DNA from 4 places in the Viridibacillus sp. NPDC096237 genome. Region 3 is predicted to be linked to each of the others. Evidence: riboswitches for the same ligand, from Rfam matches in the RefSeq annotation. Region 3 holds a riboswitch; each other region holds the start of a gene.
The links. Region 3 has a riboswitch for S-adenosylmethionine ahead of metK (methionine adenosyltransferase). Riboswitches for the same ligand answer to the same signal wherever they lie in the genome.
Positions count from the first base shown of each region.

Region 1: another riboswitch for S-adenosylmethionine. It lies ahead of ACQKMD_RS12390 (methionine biosynthesis PLP-dependent protein); the one in region 3 lies ahead of metK (methionine adenosyltransferase).
Region 2: another riboswitch for S-adenosylmethionine. It lies ahead of ACQKMD_RS11870 (O-acetylhomoserine aminocarboxypropyltransferase/cysteine synthase family protein); the one in region 3 lies ahead of metK (methionine adenosyltransferase).
Region 4: another riboswitch for S-adenosylmethionine. It lies ahead of ACQKMD_RS02205 (VOC family protein); the one in region 3 lies ahead of metK (methionine adenosyltransferase).

Region 1 covers NZ_JBNNTI010000020.1:39,350-43,964, reverse strand. Annotated here, with positions in the region: gene msrB (peptide-methionine (R)-S-oxide reductase MsrB) at 1-258, shown strand, start outside; gene ACQKMD_RS12395 (aminotransferase class V-fold PLP-dependent enzyme) at 436-1,614, opposite strand; gene ACQKMD_RS12390 (methionine biosynthesis PLP-dependent protein) at 1,610-2,740, opposite strand; SAM riboswitch class I at 2,813-2,916, opposite strand; gene ACQKMD_RS12385 (tetratricopeptide repeat protein) at 3,090-4,019, shown strand; gene ACQKMD_RS12380 (methyl-accepting chemotaxis protein) at 4,233-4,615, opposite strand, start outside.
Region 2 covers NZ_JBNNTI010000019.1:1,500-6,114, forward strand. Annotated here, with positions in the region: gene ACQKMD_RS11865 (homoserine dehydrogenase) at 1-259, opposite strand, end outside; gene ACQKMD_RS11870 (O-acetylhomoserine aminocarboxypropyltransferase/cysteine synthase family protein) at 825-2,120, opposite strand; SAM riboswitch class I at 2,234-2,347, opposite strand; gene ACQKMD_RS11875 (NADPH-dependent oxidoreductase) at 2,541-3,272, shown strand; gene ACQKMD_RS11880 (hypothetical protein) at 3,430-4,615, opposite strand, start outside.
Region 3 covers NZ_JBNNTI010000007.1:108,242-112,856, forward strand. Annotated here, with positions in the region: gene ACQKMD_RS06895 (alpha/beta hydrolase) at 1-675, opposite strand, end outside; gene ACQKMD_RS06900 (gamma carbonic anhydrase family protein) at 798-1,310, shown strand; gene metK (methionine adenosyltransferase) at 1,484-2,680, opposite strand; SAM riboswitch class I at 2,944-3,062, opposite strand; gene pckA (phosphoenolpyruvate carboxykinase (ATP)) at 3,266-4,615, shown strand, end outside.
Region 4 covers NZ_JBNNTI010000001.1:423,760-428,374, forward strand. Annotated here, with positions in the region: gene ACQKMD_RS02190 (transporter substrate-binding domain-containing protein) at 1-407, opposite strand, end outside; gene ACQKMD_RS02195 (amino acid ABC transporter ATP-binding protein) at 404-1,171, opposite strand; gene ACQKMD_RS02200 (amino acid ABC transporter permease) at 1,189-1,857, opposite strand; gene ACQKMD_RS02205 (VOC family protein) at 1,894-2,823, opposite strand; SAM riboswitch class I at 2,931-3,040, opposite strand; gene pyrE (orotate phosphoribosyltransferase) at 3,242-3,874, opposite strand; gene pyrF (orotidine-5'-phosphate decarboxylase) at 3,874-4,584, opposite strand; gene ACQKMD_RS02220 (dihydroorotate dehydrogenase) at 4,585-4,615, opposite strand, start outside.

The DNA.
Region 1 (4,615 bases), on a different contig from region 3:
AATGCAGGCTGTGGTTGGCCAAGTTTTAGCAAACCAGTAGAAGGTGCTAGTATACAAGAAAACTTCGACACAAGCTTTGGTATGCGTCGCACAGAAGTACGTAGCGGACAAGCTGATTCACATTTAGGACATGTCTTCCCAGATGGTCCAAAGCCAACAGGATTACGTTATTGTATCAACTCTGCAGCATTGAAGTTTGTACCAAAGGCCAAGTTTTATGAAGAGGGTTACGGAGAATATTTAAAATATTTTGAATGAAATATTTTAATGGCAATCCACTTTTGTGGGTTGTTATTTTTTTATGTAGAAGAAAGGGGAAGGGGTGTATAAAATTACCAATTTTATGGTTAAATATCAATAAATCTGTGTAAGTGCTCTCAAAAAGTATAGAAAAAAGCCACCCCACCAATTCAGTGAAGCGGCTTATGCAATCATTTATTTATTGCCAACAACGGTAAGTTCTATCGCTTTAGCAAAAGCTTGCTCAAAATCTGCGATTAAATCATCAACATTTTCAAGCCCAACAGAGAAGCGTAAAAGTCCATCTGTAATACCACGTTTTTCACGCTCTTCTTTAGGGATAGCGGCGTGGCTCATTGTAGCTGGATAGGAAAGGATGGACTCTACGCCACCAAGGCTCACAGCGAAAATTGGAATTTGTACATGTTCAACAAATGCTTTTGTGATTTCACGATTAGGTAGTTTAAATGATAATACGGCACCAGCATTTTTTGCTTGTTTTGTATGGATATCATGACCTGGGTGCGATTCTAAGCCTGGGAAATATACCTCTTCTACGAGTTCATGAGCATCTAAATAATTTGCAATTTTTGATGCGGATGCTGTTGATTGTGTTAAACGGGCATTTAACGTTTTGATACCTTGAATTAAAGAGAAGGAATCTTGCGCACCTAAAATAGCACCGAATGAGTTTTGCATGAAGTAGATTCTGTTACCAAGATCTACGTCTTTTGTTACTGCAAGCCCTGCGATAATATCACTGTGCCCCCCTAAAAACTTAGTTGCACTGTGTAATACAACATCCACACCAAGATCTAATGGACGTTGATATAAAGGTGTCATAAAAGTGTTATCTAAAAACGTTAGAGCACCATTTGCCTTTGCAATAGCCACAACACTTTCTATATCAGTAATACCTAAAAGGGGATTAGCTGGTGTTTCTATATATAATACCTTTGTATTTGGACGTATAGCTGCTTCAACTGATGCTAATTCAGAGAAATCAGCAAATGTATGTTCAATTCCAAACTTTGTTAACACTTGTGTTACGAAACGGTATGTTCCACCGTATACTTCAGATGTCACAACAATATGGTCGCCGGCTTCTAAGATCATAAAGGCGGAAGCAATGGCTGCAATTCCTGAAGAGAATGCAAATCCACGAGTACCACCTTCAAGTTCAGCAATTGTCTTCTCTAAAGCATCACGAGTTGGATTGCCAGAACGACTATAATCATACGGACCAAAAGAATCGAAATGTTCCTGATCAAATGTAGATGATAAGTATATTGGAACATTTACTGCACCAGTTTTTTGCTCGTAATTACCACGAGTAGAAGCGGTGATTAAACTTGTTTCGATTTGTTCATTAATTGAACTCATATGATGACACCTCTTTTTCTAAGATAGAAAAAACTTGTTGTAAATCGGCGATTAAATCTTCTGCTTCTTCAATACCCACAGAAAAGCGAAGTAAAGAGTCATCAACACCCCGAGCTATACGTTCTTCTTCTGGAATATCCGCATGTGTTTGTGTAGTTGGATATGTGATAAAGCTTTCCACACCGCCCAAGCTTTCAGCGAAGACGATTAATTTCAAGCTTTCTAAAAACTTACCAACTAAGTCACCTTTTTGTAAACGGAAAGAAATCATGCCGCCTTTACCAGCAAACAGAACGTCTTTTACTAAAGGTTCTTGTTCTAGATAAGCCGCGATTTGCTTAGCATTTTCCGTATGTTGTTTCATGCGAAGATGTAACGTTTTTAATCCTCGTAGCAGTAACCATGAGTCGAATGGAGCAAGTGTTGCACCTGCTGCATTATGATTTGTGAATAGTTTTTCGCTAAGCTCTTCACCTTTACTAACGACAAGCCCAGCCAGAACATCATTATGGCCACCGATGTATTTAGTTGCACTATGTAGAACAATATCAGCACCTAGCTCTATTGGACGTTGATAGTAGGGTGTTAAGAAGGTATTATCAACAATCAGAAGTAAATGATGTTTTTTTGCAAGCTTTGCATATAGCTCAATATCAAATTCCTGTATTAAAGGGTTAGTTGGAGTCTCAATAAAAATGGCGCGCGTTTTGTCGTTAATGTAGGACTCAACTTCTTCAGTTGAAGAGAATTTCGCATAATGAGGTTTAATCGCATATTGTTCATGGTATTGAGCAAGTAAACGGTAAGTTCCACCGTAAATATCCTCAGGTAAAATAAGCTCATCACCTGATTTGAAAAGGGACAATACTAATTGAATAGCAGCCATCCCACTACTACAGGCAAAGCCAGCGTCTCCAGATTCTAAGTTAGCTATAGCTTCCTCTAATACAGTGCGTGTCGGATTTTTTGTCCGTGTATAATCGTAGCCAGTAGATTGTCCAAGACCCGCATGTTTATAGGCTGTCGAAAGGTAAATCGGTGTGTTAATAGCACCCGTTTTTTGATCAGTGTTATTACCAAGCTGAACTAGGCGTGTTTCAATACGGTTGTTTGTCATCATGTCATCATCCTTTATTAAAAAAGTAAAAGGCCCTCTAAGGAAGAGGGCCTTCAAAATATGAAGTCAATCTCCTTATCTACAAGACTACGTCTACTGGAATTAGCACCTTGCCGCAAATAGGGTGGTTGCTGAGATATCGTCGGGCCAAGTCCCTCCATCTCTCTTGATAAGTAAGTATATTCAATTGTTTGAAAGTTGATAATAATGAAATTTTACCATGTAAACATGAGAATATCAACATTTTTATGAAACAAGTATAATTTGAAAAGTTGATAAGTTTTGAGAAGTGGTACAATTTTTATATGAATATGCTATTATTTGCATAGTTGAATTGGAAGGTGACGAGATGAATTTAAATGACATAGCTGTTAATCAGTTATTACAAGAATTTAAATTTGAAGAAGCTCAAATGATGCTAGAGCAAGCAGTAATAGAAAAAAGAGATATACAATCGCTCCATAACTTAGCATGTTTTTATATTAAAGACGCTGAAGAATATTACAAAGCTTTACCGCTCTTAGCTGAAGCAATAGAACAACAACCAAAACATTATTTTCCTTTTGCTTTACTAGGTGAAATTTATTTGCGAATGGAAAAATATATTTCAGCAATCAGAATTTTAGAATATGCTTTAAAAATGGAAGATACTGAAGTAGTTCATGGGAATTTAGCAGCAGCATATTTTAACATGGACAATTTTGAAAAAGCAGCAGAACATTATAAAAAATCTGCAACTGATGGCGATTTTTTAAAATATGCGGAAATGGTTTCTTACTTATATTTAGATGATTACGATTCTGTACTTAATACGCTTAAAAAAGTTAATGCAGATGATGAAAATTATATGGGTGAAGTAAATGTTGCTGAACTTTATGCGCAAATTAACTACTTTGAAGAAGCAATTCCTTTGTTTGAAATAGGATGGAGAGAAATTGTTAGATCGTATGATTGGGTAGAACATTATGTTTATGCGCTTATTCAATTAGGTAGAGTAGAAGAAGCGTCAGATATTATAGACCAGATGAAAACAGAAACTGCTGATGAAATTGTAAAAAGTAGTGTAAGAGCAATAGATAAAGCGTTGATAGAGGAAAATCTCGAAGAATCCAATATGGACTTACAACATACAAAAGAAAAATATAATACACTGATTGGACGAATTTTGAAGGGCTACCGCCCAAGAATTTATTTCGAGCCATACTATGTTTTAAAATGTTATCTATATGGCTGCAAAGTACATGGTAATAAAACGTATGCCGAATTTGTTAATATGTAAATGGACGAGAGATGATGTCATGTCTCCTGCCATTTTTTTATATACGACTAACATCCCAGTGTAATCATTGTTATCACATGAAATGTTGTCTTAAGAAGGGAGGATTGGGGTAATAACATTATGAACGAAGGAATTTCTAATACATATAAATTAATGAGCGGAATAAAAAAACTTGCAATCTCAATAGAAATTGCAAGTCATTTAGTGAAAAAGTTATACTTTGAATTCCCCAACCACTTTTCGTAATTCGTCAGCTTGATTGGATAGTTCAACTGCTGAAGCTGTAATTTCTTGCATTGATGCAGAGCCTTCTTCTGCAGAAGCTGCGGAACGCTCTGTGCTCATTGCTGTATTTTCTGCAATCTGATTTACTTCTATAAAGGAGGCAGCCACTTCTTGGCTATAGCTTAAAGTTTGCTCAATTTGAATGACCATTTTGTTAATAATCGCTACAGTATCGTTTGTTTGTTTAATAATTTTATCTAAAGAAGCATTTGTTTCATTTGTCACTTCAACACCGTGTATCACATTTTGTACACCATCATGATTTTGTGTGATAATAGCTTGTACTTCTGATTGAATTGATGAAACGATCC
Region 2 (4,615 bases), on a different contig from region 3:
TGAATGCTGGCTCTTCACCAACAATCGCTTCGAATACAACTTGTAAATCTGGAATCGCTAAAATATCTTCAAAGTTATCTGTCATTAACTCTTGAGGTGCATTTGAACGAGGTTTAGTCACGTCACGCACTAAAATTTTTGCAATTTCAATATCTACTCCTAATGTCTCCTTAAACTGTTCACGCTTTTCATTTATGATATGATAAATTCCTTGCCCTACAGTACCAAATCCTAGAATTGCTACCTTTACCGCTGCCATACGATCGCCTCCAAAATAATATTGCAATCTTACACTCAATCTCCAAATTGTGTTCAAACCCCATCTAGTATTGATGGTATTGGTATCAAAATCAGATGTTAAAACTCATTGTGTAGTTCAGATTTTGTTTGTTCTTCAGCCCAACACCATATGATATTGACTTCCAATTAATTCAGAGAAAAAGATATATCGCTATTTGCTAATTATGTTGCTGTACTGCTGTATTGAACCCCTTCACAGCGTGTATGCCTCACAATCCCCTTACGAATAGTTCTTCAAATAGTGTTTAGCGATTCTATCAATCACTAATACACTGTGTTTCAATTTTTTTACTTATTGATGATTTTAGACTATTAATGAACAGATTACAAGAAAAATCTTTCGGGAGAGGACAATTGTTTTTCTAGAAAGGTCAAATTAATCCATTAATAATAACATATTAACTGTATTTTAAATTTCCAGACAAATTGTTCATAGTATAAAATATTATACTTTGAAAAGGAAAAAGGATGACATAATGCCTCTCGTCATCCCTTGTCTTGATCTTTTCTTCTTATATAAATACTTATTTTGCTACTACCGCTTCATCTACTTTTGCGAAAGCATTATCTAGAGCTGCAATAATATCTTCAATTGCTTCTAAACCAATTGATAATCGTACAAGCTCTTCAGATACTCCTGCAGCTACTAATTCTTCCGCACTTAACTGTTGGTGTGTTGTAGATGCTGGATGAATGATTAACGAACGTGCATCACCAACATTAGCTACATGGGAGAATAACTCGATATTATCAATTAATTGACGACCGGCTTCACGCCCACCTTTAATACCGAATGTTAGAACTGAACCAAAGCCATTTTTTAAATATTTCTTTGCATTTTCATGAGTTGCACTGTCTTCAAAGCCATTGAAGCTAACCCACTCTACATTTTCGTGACTACGTAGATATTCTGCAACTTTTTGTGCATTTTCATTGTGGCGTGGTACACGTAAATGTAGTGTTTCGAGACCTTGAATTAATTGGAATGCATTGTCAGGACTTAATGTTGGGCCGAAATCACGTAGTAATTGAACGCGCAGACGAGTTGCGAATGCAGCACTTGCAGCATCAACACCATAGCGAATACCATGATAAGATGCATCTGGCTCAGTATAGTCAGGGAATTTCCCTTGTGTCCAATCAAATTTTCCAGCATCAACAGCGACTCCACCGATTACTGTACCGTGTCCACCAATCCATTTTGTTGCAGAGTGCACTACAATATCTGCTCCGAACTTGATTGGATTTGAACCATATGGTGATGGGAATGTATTATCAACAATTAATGGAATCTCATTTTCATGTGCGATATTTGCCAAGGCTTCAATATCTACTACAGTTAAACTTGGATTACCGATTGTTTCCACATAAATCGCTTTTGTATTTTCTTGAATTGCTGAACGGAAATTTTCTGGATCTCTTTCATCTACAAATGAAGCTGTTATGCCATAGCGTGGTAAAGTATTGGCTAATAAATTATATGTACCGCCATATAAACTACCTGAAGCAACGATATGATCTCCAGCACGAGCAATATTTAAAATTGAGAATGAAATAGCAGCCATTCCTGAAGATAATGCTACTGCTGCTGTTCCACCTTCTAAAAGTGCAACGCGTTTTTCGAATACATCGACAGTTGGGTTCATAATACGAGAATAAATATTACCAGGTTCTTCAAGTGCAAATAGTTTTTGAGCATGCTCCGAACTATTAAAAGCGTAAGCGGTTGTACGATAAATTGGTACCGCACGTGCACCTGTTGTTGGATCTGCTACTTGGCCACCGTGTAATAATAAAGTTTCTGGACGTAAGTTAGTCATCATTTATTCCTCCTGAATGTTTTTAGATGGCAAATCGGAGGTATGATGAGGATTTTGTGGAAAAACAAAAACCCTCTTCACTAAGAAGAGGGTTGCATACGCAATTTTTCCTCCCCTTATCTGTCAGATCCGATTAAAAATCTGTAGGAATTAGCACCATTGTGAGTTCGTCACTCACCGGTTGCTGGGCATCGTAGGGCCTATCCCTCCGCCGCTCTTGATAAGAGTATTTGATTCAGTTCCATCTTGTTGACAAGTATAGAAGATATATCGAACCGATGTCAATACCTTTATTTGTCTTTTCTGAAAATTAATTTAATAGATACTCTGTTTAGTCATATAAAATTAATTTAAGTAAACTTTAAATTATGGTAGCCTAAAGAAAGTAAATATTTTCATTTCACAAAGGGGTTTCTAATTATGGTAAAAGAATTACTACGTAGTCACTCTTCTGTACGCAAATATACAGGAGAAAGTATTCCTAAAGAAGTCATTATCGATTTAATTGAAACAGCACAAATGGCGGCAAGCTCTCATTTCGTACAAGCATACAGCGTCATTTGGGTTACGGATGAAGATAAGAAGAAAAAACTTGGAGAACTTTCAAATAATGAGTTCCAGTTTGGAACAGCTGGTGCTTCGTTTTTATTTTGTGTAGATTTTAAACGACTGCAAGTTGCTGGTCAAAAAAATGGTGTAGAAATTATTGCTGATTCTGCGGAAAACGTACTTGTAGGTGTTGCAGATGTTGCACTTTTCGCTCAAAACTTCGTTATTGCTGCTGAAGACCAAGGTTATGGTATTTGTTATATTGGTGGAGCGCGTAATAATCCAAATGAAATTAGCGAATTATTCGGGCTTCCAGAATACGTTTTCCCCTTGTTCGCTATAACAATCGGTGTACCTACTAAGCGAAATGAAACAAAACCTCGTTTACCAGTACAAGCTGTACTGCATGAAAATAATTATGATGTAGAACAATATGACACATTGCTAGATGAATATGATGCAACACTGGAAGCTTACTACGCTAGTCGTGGATCAAATCGTAAAATGGCTAACTGGACAAAACAAATGGCTGACTTCTTAATAGAGCAACGTCGACCACATATCAATGAATTTTTGGCGCAAAAAGGCTTTACTTGGAAGTAATAAAGGAACCTCTAAAATTAGGGATACCTAGTTTTAGAGGTTTTTTGTATGCGTTTGACCTAATTTGCTTCATTTTATAATACTAATTATCTCTTTCACTTAATCATAAACCTATGAAAAAACCTGCCACTATGAAGTGACAGGTAGACATTTCATTTTATTCTTTTACTAATCCTTCTATTACGAGCTCTTTTACAGGTAAGAAGACTTCGCCTGAGTTGATATATTTCACTTCGACTTTGTCGCCTTCTTCTAGATAGATTGCTAGTGGTACAACTTCTGAGTTGACACTATAGTTATCTTTGTTATCTAACATAAACGACACAGTTGTGAAATCGCCATTTTTCTCTTTATAAACTCGAACAATTTTCCCTTTAATTGTCGCTTGTTCTTGTTGCGAGCTACCGTTTACAGAACCGCCACCACGGCTTAAGATCGATTTATATTGTCTTAATGCCTCATTTGGAGTTGTACCTGAAACTGAAAGCTCAGGATTAGCTGCTGAGACGATGAAATAGTTTTGTAAGAAACCATTTGAATCGAGAACTGGTGTTAACCAGCTTGCCTCACCATAGAAGTTATAGATGATTGGCATTTGACCTTGCCATTTTTTCTCAATGAATTTCTTTTCGATTATTTGTAATGCACCTTGAGAATCCATGTACGAATCTTCTTGATTTCCAGTGTAATATGTTGCCTCTCCTGTGCGACCATTTGTAAGTGAATAGCCAAGCATCGAATCGACACCTTCTTTTGGACTTGTAAAGTCTGTGAAGTAGTACATATCGCCATTCTCATCAAATATCGGGCTAACATTTGCTTCAGTTCCTTCATCTGAAGGTAATTTCACATCTTTTTTACCAAATTTACTATTCCAGAAACCATGAATATAGTTACCGAAATAGCTATTTTGGAGACTAACTGCTTCAGGAGAAATTGCGCCATCGATAAATGCTGGAACATCTTTTAATGCAAATGTTTGGGATTTACCAGTTTCAGCATCTACCATGACAATTCCTTCTGCGTCAAAGCCGTTACGAGCTGTAATGAATTTACCATATGAACGAATATAATACGGTTTACCGTCATCATCTACTTCAAGTTGCGGCTCACCGTAGAAGATTTTCGTCGGATTTTCTAAACGAATATGACGCTCAATATTATAGTTTAAGAAAGACGAAGTTGTATATTTCATTTCTGATTTGATGAACTTTGGATTATCTGAAGAGTCTGTCGCACTCATTTTAAAATAACCCGGTGTTACTTTCCCCTTCGTCCATTTAAAGAAGCCTGAGAATTCAACAGGAGCGATGTATACAAATTCACCGTTTACCTTTTGAATT
Region 3 (4,615 bases):
ATATTCTGATAGACTTTGTTGCGAAATCCATTTTTTGCTATATGTTACATCCGCTATTTTATCGTTACCACCATTCATTAATAAAATAGGGATATTGGGAAATACCGTTTGTTGTGATATCCCCTTCATGAAACCATGAAGTTCGCGATACCAATTGACAGTAATGACATCATTATAATAAATATCGTCTTTTTCCTCTTTATAAAATTCATAACTTCTTGTTAAGTGCTTTATATTAATTTCATGATTGATTTTTAGATTGCCAGTTAGTTTACTTAAACCTGTTAATGCATTTGATAATTTTGATGGTTGGTGTTTTAAATGCATCCAAGGTGACGTTAATATAATCCCTGTACATTCATACTTAAATTTTTCAACAACATGGATTCCTAAAATAGCGCCTAAACCATGTCCTACTACAAATACAGGTAAGTTATACGTTAAAGCCGCTTGCATTAGTTGTTTAACAAATGTTTCGTAACTTTTAAACTCTTCACTATGCACACTTTTATGTCTACTCTCCTCTCCATGTCCAGGTAAATCTCCTGAAATAACATGAATACCAGACGTTCTTAAGTTTTCAATTAGCCATGCATATCGACGATGATGTTCGTATGCACTATGTATAATTACAGCGACGGCTCTTGCTTGGCCGTCAGTTTCCCATTTCCACATTACTATCTCACCTCATAAATTCCTATCTTATATTTTAACGTATTCTTACTATAACTGTTCCATTCATGTCTTCCTTTTGTTACGATAATAATACATAATAACTTGAAATGAGGCATTTTTCGATGATTTATCCATTCAGAGACAAAAAACCATCTATTGACCCATCCGCTTTTGTCGGCGATAACGTTATTATCACTGGCGATGTTACTATAGGACCTGATTCTTCTATTTTTTATAATACGGTTATCCGTGGAGATGTTTCTCCTACAATTATAGGACGCAAAGTAAATATCCAAGATTTATGTTGTTTACATCAAAGTCCTGCATATCCACTTATCTTAGAAGACGATGTGACAATTGGACATCAAGTAACATTACATAGCTGTACTGTAAAAAAAGGCGCTCTTGTTGGGATGGCTTCAATTATCCTAGATGGTGCTGAAATTGGTGAAGGCGCATTTATTGGTGCCGGCAGTCTCGTTTCACAAGGTAAGATAATCCCTCCTAACACATTAGTATTTGGACGCCCTGCAAAGGTTATTCGCGAGTTAACTGAAGAAGATAAAAAAGATATGGATCGCATTGTGAATGAGTATTATGAAAAAGGACAATATTATAAATCACTACAAAAATAACTAAATCTAGAAGCCTGAGTATCGTTTTTCATACGATTTCTCAGGTTTTTTTAATTTCTTATTGTGAGTTTCTTCTATATAAAAACAAAAAATATCCCAAGCTACATTTGATTACTAAAATAATCAATATGTAACTCGGGATATTTAGTATTATTGGGATTTTCCAGAATGAATTAAAGTCCAGCTTTATCTTTTAAAACGGTAGCTTTATCTGTAGCTTCCCATGGAACATTCAAATCTGTACGGCCGAAATGGCCATAAGCAGCTGTTTGTTTGTAGATAGGGCGGCGTAAATCAAGCATTTTAATAATGCCTGCTGGGCGTAAATCAAATAATTCACGAACCCACTCAACCAAATCTGCTTCTTTCACTTTACCAGTACCGAAAGTATCGATTGCAATTGAAACTGGTTGTGCAACACCAATCGCATAAGCAAGTTGTACTTCACAACGCTCGGCAAGTTCAGCTGCTACAATATTTTTTGCAACATAACGCGCCGCATAAGCTGCAGAACGATCCACCTTAGTCGCATCCTTACCAGAGAATGCACCGCCACCATGGCGAGCGTATCCACCGTAAGTATCTACGATAATTTTGCGTCCTGTTAACCCTGCGTCACCTTTTGGTCCACCAATTACAAAGCGACCAGTTGGGTTGATAAAGTATTTTGTGTTCTCATCAAGTAATTCAGTAGGAACAACCGGAGCAATTACGCACGCTTGTAAATCTTCTTTAATTTGCTCTAATGTCACTTCTGGATCATGCTGAGTTGAAATAACGATTGTGTCAACGCGAACAGGATGATTATTTTCATCATATTCAATTGTCACTTGAGTTTTACCATCCGGACGTAAATAAGCTAACTCTTGTGTTTTACGAACTTCTGATAATCGACGAGCTAATTTATGTGCCAAGCTAATAGGTAAAGGCATTAACTCAGGTGTTTCATTACAAGCGAATCCAAACATTAAACCTTGGTCACCAGCACCAATTGCTTCAATGTCTTCATCTGTCATTGAACCTTCACGTGCTTCAAGAGCTTGGTCAACACCCAATGCGATATCAGCTGACTGCTCACCGATTGCTGTTAAAACAGCAACGTTTTCACCGTCAAAGCCATATTTACCACGCGTATAGCCGATTTCCATTACCGTTTCACGAACGATTTTAGGAATATCAACATAAGTTGATGTTGTAATCTCTCCTGCTACTAATACAAGACCAGTTGTTACTGTAGTTTCACACGCAACACGTGCATTCGGGTCTTTTGAAACGATTTCATCTAAAATGGCATCCGAAATTTGATCACAAATTTTATCTGGATGTCCTTCTGTTACACTCTCTGATGTAAACAGTCGACGGTTTGTCATTTGGTTTCCTCCTATTATCTGCGAGATTGCCTCGGAAATGATACGGTACTCATTACCCATGTTAGTTCTTTCCAGTAGGATTGAACACCAAGCCGTTGCTGCTTTTAACACGAGGATTCTAGAAAGTGCCACTATATATAAATAGAACCGCATAAATTACATATACTTATCAAAAATTTAGGAATTGGTCTATTTTAGATAAAAAAACCCTTCCACCCATTATTACTAATGAGTGGAAGGGAATAATTCATAAGCACCTTTCACTCTTATCGTTCAAGGATAAAATCCTTGCATCAGATTAAGCACCAGCGCATCACATAAAAACACAATGCAGGTTGCCGGGTTTCATAGGGCCTGACCCTCCACCAGCTCGGGATAAGAGTATCCGTTCAATTTCACATATTAGAACATTATAGCTTAGTTGTCAACATCTTTTTTATTTCTTAAAAAAAAGTACAATTTTCATAAAAATTATATTGCAATTAGTATAGATTATTTAACTAAATGTGTTATACTAATTTCGAAAATGAAATATAAATCCCCTCTAACAAGAGAAATAATATAAAAAGGATGGTACGTAAAACGATGAATTCAGTAGAAATTACGAATGAACTGAAGGAATTATTGAAAGGTGAAAATATTCTGGAACAACTTTCAGTACCACAATTAACAGAAAAAGCTTCTTCACGCGGTGAAGCAATCTTAACTGTTGATGGTGCTGTAAGAGCAGTCACAGGAAAATATACAGGTCGTTCTCCTAAAGATAAATATATGGTTGAAGAAGAAAGTTCGAAAGATAAAATTGATTGGGGTAAAGTAAATAGACCAATCTCATCGGATATCTTCGATTCATTGTACACTAAAGTAGTTAACTACTTGAAAGAAAAAGAAGAATTATTTGTATTTAACGGTTTTGCAGGTGCAGATACATCATCTCGTTTAGCTATTCGAGTAGTAAATGAATACGCTTGGCATAACCTATTTGCACATCAATTATTCATTCGTCCTACTGAAGCAGAGCTAGAAACACATGAAGCTGACTTCACAATCGTTTCTGCTCCAACTTTCAAAGCGGACCCGGCAGTAGATGGAACTGATTCTGAAACTTTCATTATCGTTTCTCTTGAAAAACGCATCATCCTAATTGGCGGAACTGAATACGCTGGTGAGATGAAAAAATCGATTTTCAGTATCATGAACTACTTATTACCACAACAAGGTATTCTTTCAATGCACTGTTCAGCAAACGTTGGTGAAGCAGGCGATGTAGCACTATTCTTCGGTTTATCTGGAACAGGTAAAACAACTTTATCTGCAGATGCAGACCGTAAATTAATCGGCGATGATGAGCATGGTTGGTCTGACAACGGTGTATTCAATATCGAAGGTGGATGCTATGCTAAAACTATCAACCTTTCTAAAGAGAAAGAACCTGAAATTTACAATGCTATCAGTTTTGGTACTGTACTAGAAAACGTAGTAATTGATGAAGAAACACGTATTCCAAATTACGACGATGGTTCGCTAACGGAAAATACCCGTGTTGCTTACCCAATTCAAAATATCGAAAACATTGTTGATCCATCTGTTGCAGGTCATACAAAAACAATCATCTTCTTAACTGCAGATGCATTTGGCGTATTGCCTCCAATCAGTAAATTAACAAAAGAGCAAGCAATGTATCACTTCTTAAGTGGTTTCACATCTAAATTGGCAGGTACTGAACGCGGTGTTACTTCACCTGAACCAGTATTCTCAACATGCTTCGGTTCTCCATTCCTACCACTTCCGGCAACAGTATATGCTGAAATGTTAGGTAACAAGATCGATGAACACAAAGTAAACGTATTCTTAGTAAACACTGGTTGGACTGGTGGAGAATATGGCGTTGGTAACCGTATGAAACTTTCTTATACTCGTTCAATGGTTCGTGCC
Region 4 (4,615 bases), on a different contig from region 3:
TTATCATTATTTGCCTTTACCGCAAATACTGACCCTGAATATAGGTACGGTACGGTAAATGTATATTTTTCTTCTCTCTCAGTTGTCACTGATAATTGATTTGCAATTGTATCAATACGACCTGAATCTAATGATCCAAATAATCCTTCAAAATCAGCTGTTGTCCAATTTACTTTGTATCCTGCTTTTTTTGCAGCCGCTTCAATAATATCCGCATCATAACCAATTACTTTATTGTCCTTTTGATAGATAAATGGACTTCTCCCAGCAGCTGTCCCAACATTAAGAACTTTTTCATCTGCTTTCACAGAATTCTCTCTTTTAGAAGAATCCTTTGAACTACATGCCGCTAATACCACAACCACTGTAAAAACCATTATAAATGACAATATTTTTTTAGATTTCATACTACCAACTCCTTATCCACTAACTGATTTCTACTACTTAATTGTTGTAAAAACTTCTGTGTTCTTTCCTGCTTTGGATTATTAAAAATCTCTTCAGGAGTTCCTTGTTCAATAATAGAACCCTCCGCCATAAAAACAACATGATCAGCCACTTGTCTTGCAAATGACATTTCATGAGTTACTACAATCATAGTCATATTCGAAAGCGCTAGGCTTTGAATTACTTGTAGAACTTCTCCTACTAGTTCTGGATCGAGTGCTGAAGTAGGTTCATCGAACAAAATTGCATAAGGATTTAGAGCGATAGCTCTAGCAATCCCTACGCGTTGTTGCTGACCACCCGACAAACTATTTGGATAATAGTTTTCTTTTTCAGATAAACCAACTTGTAATAGTAATTTTTTCGCAATACTTTCAGCTTCCACTTGCGACTTTTTCTGTACAGTAATTAACGGCAATGTAATATTTTCTTTTACAGTTTTGTTCTTAAATAAGCTATAGTTTTGAAAAACCATAGCAGTTTTATGCCTTAATAATTGTGCCTTTTTATTTGTTAGATTGGCGACATCTATTGTTACGTCATCAATTATTATTTGCCCTTTATCCGCTTGTTCTAAAACATTTAAGCATCTTAATAGAGTCGACTTACCTGATCCAGATGGCCCTATTATCGCTACAACTTGACCCTTTTCCACAGTTAAAGAAATTCCTTTTAATACTTCGTTATCTTTATATGATTTATGAAGATTCTGAACACTTATCATCCTTTTTCACTCCTTAATTACAGGTAAGGTACTTCCAAGCGATATTCTAATCGTCTCTGTAGCCAACCAATAATAATGGTTAATCCCCAGTAGATAATTGCAACAGCTAAGTAACTTTCCATATAAAGATAAGACTCTGCAGCAAGCATTTTAGCATGAGCTAAAATTTCTGCTAAGCCTAATACAAACGTTAAAGATGATTCTTTAATTAGCCCAATAAAATTATTACCAAGTGCAGGAACTGCTACTCGAATAGCCTGCGGAAAAATCACCTTTCTCATGGCTTGCATTTTTGTCATTCCTACAGACAAACAAGCGTCCATTTGATTGCTCTCAACTCCATTTAAAGAACCACGTAAAATTTCAGATAAATACGCTGCATTATTTAAGCTTAGACCGATTAAGGCTGCTTGTAAGGACGTTATAACAGCCATCTCTGGGAAAATCTGAGGAAGTCCAAAATATAAAACGAATAACTGCACAAGTAATGGTGTCCCTCTAAAAAATGAAATATATAATCGAGATAATGGATATAACACTTTCATTCGATTACGATCAATGAGAACAAGCATAATACTAATAAGGAATGAAATAATCATGGATACCATAGAAACACCTAATGTGATATATACATACTTCAATAACTGTGGTAACGACTCTAAAAAATACATAAAATCAAACTTCATTTTGTCACCTTCTATAACGATTTTACTTTATTTGTTTTATGCAATTTCAAAAACAATACGATTACCACTTGGATCTTCTACCGCAAACTTATTTCCCAAATCTTGAATTTGTGTTTGTTGTTTAATATATTTTTTTGCTGTTTCAAAATTTTCTGTTGTTGGTAATTTAAACCTTACTTCTTTCAATCCTGATTCATTTTCCGCCGCCTTTTGTAGCCCCTCACCCGACCATACATTTCCCGCAATATGATGATGATAGCCACCTGTCGAAATAAAGAATGCTGTATCAATAATTACCTGTTCCTCAAAACCTAACGTATTGACGTAAAAACCTACCGATTCCTCGATATTAGCCACTCGTAAATGGACATGGCCAACAATTGTTTCTGTTGGTAATTTACCATCTGTTTCAAAATCAGCTAACGGTGCTAATTCTTTAAAGTTAAGTGGATTACTACCGCCTGGATACTTATCCCAATCTTCACGATTACGATCAGCATATATCTCAATACCATTTCCTTCAATATCATACAAATAAAATGCCTCACTATATCCATGATCACTCGCACTATCTAATCTAGCAATTGGGATGAAGCGTTCAAAGTGCGGGAAACGTGAAGCTTGTTCTACTGGACTATCAATCGTTTCCTTATTACGCAGAATTTCGAAAAATTTCGTTGCAAATGCTTCTCTACTTGGTAATAAAAATGCTGTATGGAATAAACCTGTGCTTTTAGCCGGTTGTAATTTTTCTGCTGTTTTTTCTAATTCAAAAATAACTGTGTTACTACCTTTTCCACCAAACTTAGCATGTTGTGTATTTCTCTCTAATACATCAAGACCAACTACATTTTCATAAAATGCAATTTGACGCTCCAGATCCTTTACTTTTAAAATAACACTTCCTACTTGTGTCGCTCCATTCAATACAAACTTCTCTTGTTTTCCATCAATTCTTTGTACCATCTTAAAACCTCTCTCTTTTTTATTAACCAATTACGGAATAAACAACTTCTAATAAAAAACGCTCTTTCTACATAATCTAGAAAGAGAGTTGAGGGGAGCTAATTCAACTCTTATCTCTCATGATTTCATGCAATCATGTTGGAGTTAGCACCTTCCTAAACAATAGGGGTTGCTGAAACTTCAACGGGCCAATTCCCTCAGTTTCTCAAGATAAGAAATTCAGTTAATATTCCTAGTTAACTTATTGGTTTAATTGATTTTAAAACATTTTCTATAATTTAGCAACATTTTTTCCCAATTATTTTATTTCCATGAAAAATAATTCCTTAATTCGAATTAGAATTTTGAACAATAAAAAACTAGCATGAGAGAATTCCGATTCTCATGCTAGTTTTTTTGAATGCCTAAATTAAATATATTATTTTAATTTCCCTGCTTTTAAATCCTTATGCCATTGCAGTAAACCTGGAATGTCTGATTCATCAATAGCACCTGATTCTTTTGCCGCTTCAACTAACGCTTCGAAGTTTGATAGGCTATAGTAAGGAACACCAACTTCTTCAAAGGCTTGTTCAGCACGCGGTAATTTATATGAATACACTGAAACAACACCAAGTACTTCTGCCCCTTCACGACGAAGTGCTTCTACAGCTGTAATGCTTGAGCCACCTGTTGAAATGATATCTTCTACTACAACTACCTTTTGACCTGTTGAAAGTTTCCCTTCTGTTTGGTTACCACGACCATGGTCTTTTGGTTTTGAACGTACATATACCATTGGTAAGTCTAAAATATCACTTACCCATGCTGCATGCGGAATCCCTGCTGTTGCTGTACCAGCTACTACGTCTGTTTCTGGGAAGTTTTCTTTAATAAGCGCTGCAAGACCGTTTGCGATTGTTGTACGTACTTTTGGATAAGAAATCGTTAAACGTGTATCACAGTAGATTGGTGATTTAATACCTGAAGCCCAAGTAAATGGATCATTCGGACTTAGTTCTACCGCTCCTACTTCTAACATGCCTTGTGCTACTTCTTTTTGAATTGTCATTATTGTTGTCCTCCCCATAATTGTTGTACAGCATGGTACGATTCAACTGGATTTTCTGCTTGAGTTATTGCACGCCCTACTACGATTTGCGTCGAGCTTTCTTGACGTGCGAAATCAGGTGTAGCAACACGTTTTTGATCATGTGCTGCACCACCAGCCATACGAATTCCTGGTGTTACTTTTAAGAAGCTTTCTCCACATATTTCGCTGATTGCTTTTGCTTCAAGTACAGAGCAAACTATACCATCTAAACCCGCTGATTGTGCTAACTTGGCATAATGCAGTACTGATTGATCTAATGATAAATTGATTTTTTGCTCGTTTTGCATTTGCTCTTCAGTCGTTGAAGTTAACTGAGTTACCGCAATTAAAGCTGGTCGCTCTTTACCAGCCTCCGTTCCCTCTATTAGACCTTCAAGAGCAGCCGTCATCATATTGGAGCCGCCTGCAGCATGGACATTGACTAGATCTACACCTAGTTTTGCTAAGCCTTTCATCGCTGATTTCACCGTATTTGGAATATCATGCAGTTTTAAATCTAAAAATATGTCGTGACCTTGCGCTTTAATTTTGCGAATGATGTCTGGCCCTTCTTGTAAATAAAGCTCAAGACCCACCTTCACAAATAGTGGCTCGTTGAACTGAGAAAGAAATGTCATTACTTTCTGTTCATCTGAAAAATCTAACGCGATAATAGGCTTATCATTCATTTAGCGGTGGCTCCTTCCAATTACATCTGTT